DNA from 3 places in the Telluria sp. LT2P80 genome. Region 2 is predicted to be linked to each of the others. Evidence: predicted binding sites of a transcription regulator. Region 2 holds the regulator's gene; each other region holds the start of a gene.

Region 1 (3,274 bases), on a different contig from region 2:
GGCCGAAGCCGCCGCCCATGAATGGCGCCGAACCCATCTGCCAGAACAGCCAGTTCATCGTTTCGGTGCGCGCCACGCCATCTTTCGGCAGGAACGCGCCGAACTTCTCGGCCAGGTACACGAGGATCGCACCCGATTCGAACACACGCACGGGCTCGGCGCCACTGCGGTCGACCAGAGCAGGAATCTTCGAATTCGGGTTGGCGTCGACAAAGCCGCTCGAGAACTGCATGCCTTCGTTAATGCGGATCAGCCAGGCATCGTACTCGGCACCGGCATGGCCGGCGGCCAGCAGTTCTTCGAGCATGATCGAGACCTTCACGCCATTGGGCGTGGCCAGCGAATACAGTTGCAGCGGATGCTCGCCCACCGGCAGCGCCTGGTCGTGCGTCGGTCCTGCGACCGGGCGATTGATATTGGCAAAGGCGCCGCCCGGGGTGGCGGGCGGGGTCCAGACGGCTGGTGGGACATACGGCGTTGAATCAGGCATGGCTTTTCCTTGAGCTGACGTGTCAGAAGAACCATTCTAGCCAATGGGCGGCAAACGTGTCGGCGGCGGCTACACGTGTTCAAGTTACCCCGGTCTTGTGGCGGCCACGTTTTGTTGAACGCGTGGACGGGAAACCCGTCCACCCTACAGAAAAAATACCGTAGGGTGGGCGGCTATGCCGCCCACGCGTTCAACGCAACAAAAATCTGCCGAGGCGACGTCGGAGAAAGCAAAGCCGCATAAGAAAAAACCCCGCCGAAGCGGGGTTTGGGAGATGGCAGGGCGGCTCAGACAAACGCCGTCAGCGCACCCTTCATCTTTTTGAGTGCAGCCGACTCGATCTGGCGAATACGCTCGGCCGACACGCTGAATTCTTCCGCCAGCGTGTGCAGCGTGGCGCCCGAACCGTCGTCGTTGGCCAGCCAGCGCGCTTCGATGATGCGGCGCGAACGCGGGTCCAGCTTGCCGAGCGCCGATTCCAGGCCTTCGGACTGCAGGCGCGTGACCTGCTGCGCTTCGATGACCTTGGTCGGCTCCTGCTGCTCCGACGACAGGTAGGCGATCGGCGAGAACTTGTCGTCTTCATCGTCGGTTGGCGACTCGAGCGCGATATCGCGACCCGACAGACGGGTTTCCATCTCGATCACTTCTTCGCGCTTCACGCCCAGCAGCTTGGCCAGATCATCGACCTGACCCGGCGACATCGCATCCAGGCCGGTCTTGTTGCTGCGCAGGTTGAAGAACAGCTTGCGCTGCGCCTTCGTCGTTGCGACTTTGACCAGACGCCAGTTTTTGAGAATGTACTCATGCATCTCGGCCTTGATCCAGTGCATCGCGTACGACACCAGGCGCACGCCCTGGTTCGGGTCGAAACGCTTGACTGCCTTCATCAGGCCGATATTGCCTTCCTGGATCAGGTCGGCGTGTGGCAGGCCGTAGCCCAGATAGCCACGCGCGATCGACACCACCAGGCGCAGGTGCGACAACACCATCTTTTGCGCTGCGTCGAGATCGTTATCGTCGCGCAGCCGCTTTGCCAGCGACATCTCTTCTTCGTGCGTCAGCATTGGCAGGCGGTTCACTGCCGAAATGTACGCATCGATATTGCCGAGATTGCCGGTGAAACCTAGTCCCAGAGCACGATTGCCGGTCGGGACCAATGCGGATTGTGCGGACATGTTTATTTCCCTTTTAATAATCTTGCTGCATCCTGACAGGCCTCGGCCTCATGCCGGTGACGCCATCCTGAAGCGAATATCGCTTCGTCATGCGGATACTTTTGCTTGAAATTTGATTGCCTTGGACCATATATTAGCACTCCCCCAGAGAGAGTGCCAGAACGTGGCCGGAACTTAAGACTGTCCAAAGTATTGCCTATAGGAATTAAATCCACAGGCAAACTTACTGTAGAACAGCACTTGAATATTCGTTTGATTCAGCTCAAAACTGAGCCGATAAACACTGGAAATCGCGTACAGGTTCAGAGTAAGGCGCAACAGGCAAGCTTTCTGTTGAATAGCGCACGTACGACTGGGGAGGCCTGTAGGAGTTCTACGCAAGACAGCGTAGGGAAGTGCGACGTGACCGTAGGAGTATGTGCGCACTGCGGCGCATTCCGACAGCCAGGTAATTGGGGAGGCAGCACAACAGCCGCCTCGCCCTGCTCTGGAAGTGGTGGCACTTCCGGCATTTTCAACACCCTGAATCAATCTTTTTTATTCAGCAATATTGTAGGAGTGCCGCTGCCGGCACCCCTGTGCCCGTCAGCGTCCCCGCGCCAGGTGACGCCGTACCGACAGCATGGCGCCGATCAGGCCCAGTCCGGCACTGACGGCCAGCAAGCCGGTAATTTCCAGCCCGCCCAGCGGCGCCAACTGGAATTGCGAACCGTACAGCCGTGCAAATTCAGCGATGGCGCCATTCAGCGGGTGCAAGGCCAATGCGACCACGCCAAGGGCTACGCCGCCGGCGCACAGGCCGAGCAGGGCGCCCGTGTAGAAGAATGGGCGGTGAATGAAGTCATTGGTCGCGCCGAGCAGTTGCGAGACAGAGATTTCTTCTTTCTGCGTCAGCACCTGCAGGCGGATGGTGTTGAATACCACAGCGATGACGACGATGCCGAGCGTACCGGCCAGCAGCAAGAGGGCCAGGCGCAGGATGCCGAGCAGCGCGGCCAGGCGCTTGACCCAGGCCGAGTCGACCTGCACCGTCTCGACGCCCGGCAGTGCCCGCAGGCGCTCGGTGATGGCGTCGACCTGCGCGGCGGCGCCGGCACTGGCAAAGCCGCCCAGCTTCATCACGTAACTGTCCGGCAGCGGGTTCTCGCCCAGCGTTTCCAGCACGCCGCCCAGGCTGCTGCGTGCCTTGAGCGATTCCAGGGCTTCCTCGCGCGGCACGAACATAACTTCGCCCTTGCCCTGCGCGACGATCTGGCGAATCTGCGGCAGCAAGGCCTGTGCATCGGGCCGGCTGACATCCTCGCGCATGAACAGGCTGATTTCGGGGTCGACCGACAATTGCTCGGACAGCGGCCGTACATTGTCGAGCAGGGTCAGGCCGGCGAACGGCAGCGTGAGCGCCAGCGCTACGACGAGCACGTTGAACAGGAAGCTGCCGGGCGACTTGCGCACGGTCGACAGCGCGGCCACCAGGGCGAAGCGGTGCTGGCGCAACCACGGGCTCATGCTGCACCTCCGACCAGTTGGCCATTTTCCAGGCGGATGACGCGCTCGGCGCGCTCCAGCACGTAATCGTCGTGGGTCGAGATGACGCACGTGACGCCCA
Region 2 (3,274 bases):
CCCGCCATCCCTGGCCCAAAGCCGTACTGTTTGACCTCGACGATACCCTGTGGCCGATCGCGCCCGTGATCCGGGCTGCCGAAACCATTCTGTATACGTGGTTGCAGCAACATGCGCCGCGCGTGGCCGGGCGGTTCACGATCGACAGCCTGCGCCAGGCGCGCCTGGAATTGCTGGCCCGCGAGCCCCGGTACGGGATCGACCTGAGCGCGCTGCGCCACGCCGGCCTGGTCGCCGCGTTCGAGCAGGCGGGCGAAGACGTGGCCCGGGTGCAGGAGGCCATGGTGGTCTTCGTTGCCGCGCGCAATGCCGTGACGCTGTATGACGATGTGGCGCCGGGCCTCGCGCGGCTCCGGCAGCGCGCGCTGCTGGGCTCGGTCACGAACGGCGTGGCCGACCTGGTCACCATCGGCCTGGCGGACCAGTTCCAGGCATCCGTGGCGGCGCGCGACTTTGGCGCCGCCAAGCCGGATCCGGGGATTTTCCTGGCAGGCTGCGCTGCGCTGGGCGTGCTGCCGGCCGATACCCTGTATGTGGGCGATGATCTGCTGCTCGACGTCCAGGGCGCCCAGCAGGCGGGCCTGCGCGCCGCCTGGATGAACCGCAGCGGCAAGATCAACGAGCTGGCCGACCAGGTGCAGCCCGATGTCGAGGTAGACAGCATCGATGCGCTGCTCGACTGGCTCGATGCGGCGCATGAGCTGCCGCAGGAGCCGCCACACGAGTTGCCACACGGATCCGCACCGATGCGCGTATAACACTGGGACGGACCGCAGGCCTTGCGCTGCCGTGCCGCGCCCCAATTTGATTATTATCCCAGCACCACAGAAAAAGACGCTTCCCGGAACCATGCAACTCGATCACCGTGCCCAAACCCTGCTCAAAGCGCTTGTCGAACGCTATATCGCCGACGGCCAGCCGGTCGGCTCGCGCGCGCTGTCCAAGCTGTCGGGCCTGGAATTGTCGCCCGCGACGATCCGCAACATCATGGCCGACCTCGAGGACATGGGCTTCGTCGCCAGTCCCCACACCTCGGCGGGCCGGATTCCAACACCGCGCGGCTACCGCGTGTTTGTCGATACCCTGTTGACCGTCAAGCAACTCGATGAAACGACGGTTGGCGCCGAGCGCATGCGCCTGCCGCTGCAGCATCCGCAAAAGCTGATCGCCAACGCAGCCCAGATGCTCTCGTCGCTGTCGCAGTTTGCCGGCGTCGTGCAAAGTCCGCGCCGCGAATCGGTGTTCCAGCAGATCGAATTCTTGCGCCTGTCTGAAAAGCGCATCCTGCTCGTGATCGTCGACCCCCGTGGCGATGTGCAGAACCGCCTGCTCCTGACCGATGTCGACTACACGCCAAGCCAATTGTCGCAGTCGGCCAATTACCTGAACCAGAACTTTGCCGGCCAGTCGTTCGACGGCGTGCGCCAACGCCTCAGTGGCGAACTGCGCCAGCTGAGCGACGACATGGGGCGCCTGATGCATGCGGCGGTCGAGGCGGGCAGCGAGGCCATGGCCGAGAGCGACGACGTGGTCATTTCCGGCGAGCGCAACCTGCTGTCGGTGACCGACCTGTCGTCGAATATGAGTTCGCTGCGCCAGATGTTCGAGATGTTCGAGCAAAAGACCGGCCTGATGCAGTTGCTCGACATGTCGAGCAAGGCCGGCGGTGTGCAGATCTTCATCGGCGGCGAATCGAACCTGGTGCCGATGGACGAGATGAGCGTGGTCACTGCACCGTACGCCGTCGATGGCCGGATCGTCGGCACCCTGGGCGTCATCGGTCCCACGCGGATGGCGTACGAGCGGGTGATTCCCATCGTGGACATCACCGCCAAGCTGCTGTCGAACGCACTCAGCCAGCCTTAACAGTTTTTTACTCTTGCCAAGACGCAAAAAGGGCGCACGGGAAAATCCGGTGCGCCCTTTTGCCGTGCAGCCTTGCCGGCCGCGGATAACTTAGCTTGCCTTGCGCGCCGCCTGGCACTGCGGGCAGCTACCGTAGATCGCCAGCGCGTGGTCGACGATCGTGTAGCCGTGGGTTTCGGCGATCATTTTCTGGCGCTGCTCGATTTCGTCGTCGTAGAATTCTTCGACCCGGCCGCAGGTGACGCAGACGAGGTGATCGTGGTGCGAGCCGGCGTTGAGTTCGTAGATGGCCTTGCCGGTTTCAAAGTGGTTGCGGTTGAGCAAGCCGGCCTGCTCGAATTGCGTCAGAACGCGGTAGACGGTAGCCAGACCGACGTCCATGTTTTCAGCCAACAGGATCTTGTAGACATCTTCGGCGGTGAGGTGACGCACGGCGCTGTTCTGGAAGATTTCCAGGATTTTCAGGCGCGGGAGCGTGGCCTTCAGGCCGCTTGCCTTCAGGTCGGTCGGATTGTTACTCATGTTTGTTACTCGCATATTGGCGGAGTGCTTTATGATATAGCGTTTTGAAAGCTCCCGCTCGATTTGAGGTTACCTATGCGCGTCAAACAAGCCGTATCCCATCGATTTTCCGCCAAGGCGGTGCTGGCGGCAGGGCTCGTCTGCACGCTGACGCTGTCCGGCTGCGCGTCCTGGCGCAACCAGACCCGTCCGGCGCCACCGGTGGCAACGGACTCGGCGGCCACCGCGGCCGACGCCGACAAATCGGCCGCCATCGCCAATGCCGGCGCGCAGACCGTGCAGGCTTCGCGTCTGCAAAAGTTCCTGTGGATCTTCTCGCCTTATCGCCCGGACATCCAGCAGGGCAACTTCGTCTCGCAAGAGATGCTGAACCAGCTGAAAGCCGGCCAGACGCGCGATCAGGTGCGTTTCCTGCTCGGTTCGCCTTTGCTGCTCGATGCGTTCCATGCTGACCGCTGGGATTACCCGTTCTACCTGGCCCGCGGCAATGGCGAACTGACCACCAGCCGCGTCACCGTGTTCTTCAAGGATGACGTGGTCGAGCGCTTCGAAGGCGGCAACCTGCCAAGCGAGCGCGATTACATTGACCGTATCGCCGGCCCCGCCAAGGTGCCGAGCAAGAAAGAAAAGCCGGAAAGCCGTCCGGTCGCACCGATCACGGTGACTGCCCCGGCAACCCAGCAGTAAGGATTGCCATGACGATGTTGAATATCGCCGTAGCCGGCGCCAGCGGCCGCATGGGCCGCATGCTGATCGAAGCCATCCAGTACGCACCCGACGCGCGCCTGGCCGGCGCCCTCGACATGCCCGGTTCGCCGTTCATCGGCCAGGATGCCGGCGCCTTCGGGGGTTTCCTCACTGGCGTGATGATCGAAGACAGCATCAA
Region 3 (3,274 bases), on a different contig from region 2:
CTGCAGCAGCACCATATCGTCCAGCGCAGCCACCGTGCGCAGTTCGGCCAGCGGCACGAAGCGGCCCGCTTCGACTGCCTTGACGTCGACCGAGATCCAGCGCGGCGTTTCGGGCGTGGCCTTCGGGTCGTGGTAATGGCTGGCGGCGTCGAACTGGGAGGCGTCCGGGTACGGGCCGCTGACGATTTCGGCGATGCCGGCCACGCCGGGCAGCTTGCCGCCCGAGTGGTAGAACAGCACGCCGTCGCCGACAGCCATGGCATCGCGCATGAAGTTGCGCGCCTGGTAGTTGCGTACGCCAAACCAGGCCACGGTGGCGCCGGGGGCGGCGAGGACGTCGTCGAAACTGACTTCATCGGGCTCGGATTTCATCAACCAGTAGCGCATCGCGCTGTTCTCCCTGCCAGCACACGATGCACCGGATGCATCAGTGAATGCGCACATAAAAAAAGCGGCTGCGTACCGAGTGCGCAACCGCTTGTATGTTTAGTCCCCGCCTGTGCCGTTTTTGCCGGCATCCTGAACCACAACGGTTCAAGGCGGTCACGGTCAGATCAATTTCGGGTTCGTCGGACTAGCGACGCTCACACCCATCGAACTTGTTCCACGACCTATGCGTAAGAATGGTTCAAGGAATATATGGCAAATCTCGAACACCGCAGGGCAGAAGAGAGTTTACTCCTTTGACCAGCCCTGTCAAACGGATTCGGCCTTTCAGGACAGATTTTCCTGGCCCGCCAATACCCGGTCGAGGACCGTGTGCATCGACTCGAGTTTTTGCTTGACCTCGAGGATCGACATGTCCGACAGCGGCCCCTGCGGCGATTTCACCGACAGGAATTCGGCGGCCACGCTCAGCGCCGCCATCACGGCGATGCGGTCGGTGCCCTTGACCTTGCCGGAATCGCGCAGCTGGCACATCTTGCCATCGAGGTAGCTCACCGCTTCACGCAGCGTGCGCTGTTCGCCGTCGCGGCACGCGAGGCGATAGGACTGGCCCATGATATGGACGTCGAGATGGATCATAGCGCCCCCTGACGACGAGCGTGGGCGAGATGCGGCGGGATCGGCGCATTGGGATCGGGCGGCGCTTCGTCGGCTGGTTCGTCCGCGGCAGATTCGTCGGCCTCGTCCGATGCGTCCGGCGGCTTCGGCAATTCGTCGAGCAATGCTTCGACGCGGCGCTGCGCCTCGATCAGGCGCTCCTTGAACGCGAGGTTCTCGGTGCTGAGCAAGGTATTGGCCTGGCGGAGCAGGTAATTCTCGGCGCGCAATGACTGGGTCAGTTGCGCAAGCCGGTCGATTTTGTCTGAGAGGTCTTGGAATTCGGAAATCATCCGACACTATAGGATCGAGTTGCTTTTTCCGTCAACCGGTGCCCATTGCCGTGCGGCAGTAATAGCACGCTGGCGTGCGGCGTCGATGTGGCTGGCGGTGTACGCTGCCGCCCTCCCGTCGTGCCATGTGCGGCGGACAAACGCTGGCAAACATTGCGCATATGCCAATGTCATGATTGCGCTATATCAAGTGTTTAAAATGTTTTCGCCATCATGCGCCTTGAAAAGGCAGGTTATCGTCCCTATAATTAGCACTCGTTAGCTGAGAGTGCTAACAACTCTTTGCAGACCGGCGCAGCATCATGAAATTGCTGCGACGGCGTCAAAAACGCCAGTTAATCCATTGAATATTAAGGAGTTTTGCATGAACCTTCGCCCTCTGCACGATCGCGTAATCGTGAAGCGTCTCGACCAGGAAACCAAAACTGCGTCCGGCCTGATCATCCCTGATGCCGCGGCAGAGAAGCCGGACCAAGGCGAAGTTCTCGCCGTTGGTAACGGTAAAGTGCAAGATAACGGCCAGCTCCGCCCTCTGGAAGTGAAAGTCGGCGATCGCGTGCTGTTCTCCAAGTATGGCGCTCAGACCGTCAAGATCGATGGCCAGGAACTGCTGGTGCTGCGCGAAGAAGAAATCCTCGCGATCGTCGCACTGTAATTTCTGACCCCACTCACGAACATTTCGGAGAAATAACAAATGGCAGCTAAAGAAGTAGTATTCGGCGACGCAGCGCGCGCCAAGATGGTCGAAGGCGTCAACATCCTCGCCAATGCAGTCAAAGTCACCCTGGGCCCGAAAGGCCGTAACGTCGTGCTCGAGCGCTCGTTCGGCGCGCCGACCGTCACCAAGGATGGTGTCTCGGTCGCCAAAGAAATCGAACTGAAAGACAAGCTGCAGAACATGGGCGCACAGATGGTCAAGGAAGTTGCTTCCAAGACCAGCGACAACGCCGGTGACGGCACCACCACCGCGACCGTGCTGGCACAAGCCATCGTTCGCGAAGGCATGAAGTTCGTTGCCGCCGGCATGAACCCGATGGACCTGAAGCGCGGCATCGACAAGGCAGTTGCTGCCACCGTCGAAGAACTGCGCAAGATCGCCAAGCCAACCACTACCACCAAAGAGATCGCACAAGTCGGCGCCATTTCGGCCAACTCGGAAACCTCGATCGGTGAGCGCATCGCTGAAGCGATGGAAAAAGTGGGCAAGGAAGGCGTCATCACCGTGGAAGACGGCAAGTCGCTGAACGACGAGCTGGACATCGTGGAAGGCATGCAGTTCGACCGCGGTTACCTGTCGCCGTACTTCATCAACAACCCGGACAAGCAAGTCGCTGTGCACGAAAACCCATTCGTCCTGCTGTGCGACAAGAAAATCTCGAACATCCGTGACCTGCTGCCGGTACTGGAACAAGTCGCGAAAGCTGGCCGTCCACTGGTCATCGTCGCCGAAGACATCGACGGCGAAGCGCTGGCGACCCTGGTCGTCAACAACATCCGCGGCATCCTGAAGACCGTCGCTGTCAAGGCCCCAGGCTTTGGCGACCGTCGCAAGGCCATGCTGGAAGACATCGCTGTCCTGACCGGCGGCCAGGTCATCGCTGAAGAAGTCGGCCTGACGCTCGAAAAGGTCACGCTCGAAGAGCTGGGCCAGGCCAAGCGCATCGAAGTCGGCAAGGAAAACACCATCATCATCGACGGCGCCGGCCAGGCTGAATCGATCGAAGGCCGCGTCAAGATGATCCGCGCCCAGATCGAAGAAGCAACCTCGGACTACGACCGCGAAAAACTGCAAGAGCGCGTGGCCAAGCTGGCCGGCGGTGTTGCCGTGATCCGCGTCGGTGCAGCTACCGAAGTCGAGATGAAAGAAAAGAAAGCACGCGTCGAAGATGCACTGCACGCTACCCGCGCTGCCGTGGAAGAAGGCATCGTTGCCGGCG

What was found. The regulator HrcA, encoded in region 2, represses chaperone genes, less so after heat shock. The targets are predictions, from matches to a motif close to TTAGCACTCNNNNNNNNNGAGTGCTAA.
Region 1: the regulator HrcA is predicted to act here: its motif matches at 1,802-1,828, upstream of rpoH (RNA polymerase sigma factor RpoH).
Region 3: the regulator HrcA is predicted to act here: its motif matches at 1,586-1,612, upstream of groES (co-chaperone GroES).

What each region holds. Positions count from the first base shown of each region.
Region 1 is NZ_JCASIO010000002.1:129,482-132,755, forward strand. It holds gene yghU (glutathione-dependent disulfide-bond oxidoreductase) at 1-490, opposite strand, end outside; gene rpoH (RNA polymerase sigma factor RpoH) at 778-1,668, opposite strand; gene ftsX (permease-like cell division protein FtsX) at 2,254-3,174, opposite strand; gene AC56LW_RS06970 (cell division ATP-binding protein FtsE) at 3,171-3,274, opposite strand, start outside.
Region 2 is NZ_JCASIO010000007.1:228,241-231,514, reverse strand. It holds gene AC56LW_RS18480 (HAD family hydrolase) at 1-758, shown strand, start outside; gene hrcA (heat-inducible transcriptional repressor HrcA) at 850-1,866, shown strand; gene fur (ferric iron uptake transcriptional regulator) at 1,957-2,388, opposite strand; gene AC56LW_RS18465 (outer membrane protein assembly factor BamE) at 2,464-3,075, shown strand; gene dapB (4-hydroxy-tetrahydrodipicolinate reductase) at 3,084-3,274, shown strand, end outside.
Region 3 is NZ_JCASIO010000001.1:1,072,595-1,075,868, forward strand. It holds gene AC56LW_RS04780 (EVE domain-containing protein) at 1-387, opposite strand, end outside; RNA gene ssrS (6S RNA) at 487-668, opposite strand; gene AC56LW_RS04790 (cell division protein ZapA) at 715-1,026, opposite strand; gene AC56LW_RS04795 (hypothetical protein) at 1,023-1,337, opposite strand; gene groES (co-chaperone GroES) at 1,702-1,992, shown strand; gene groL (chaperonin GroEL) at 2,032-3,274, shown strand, end outside.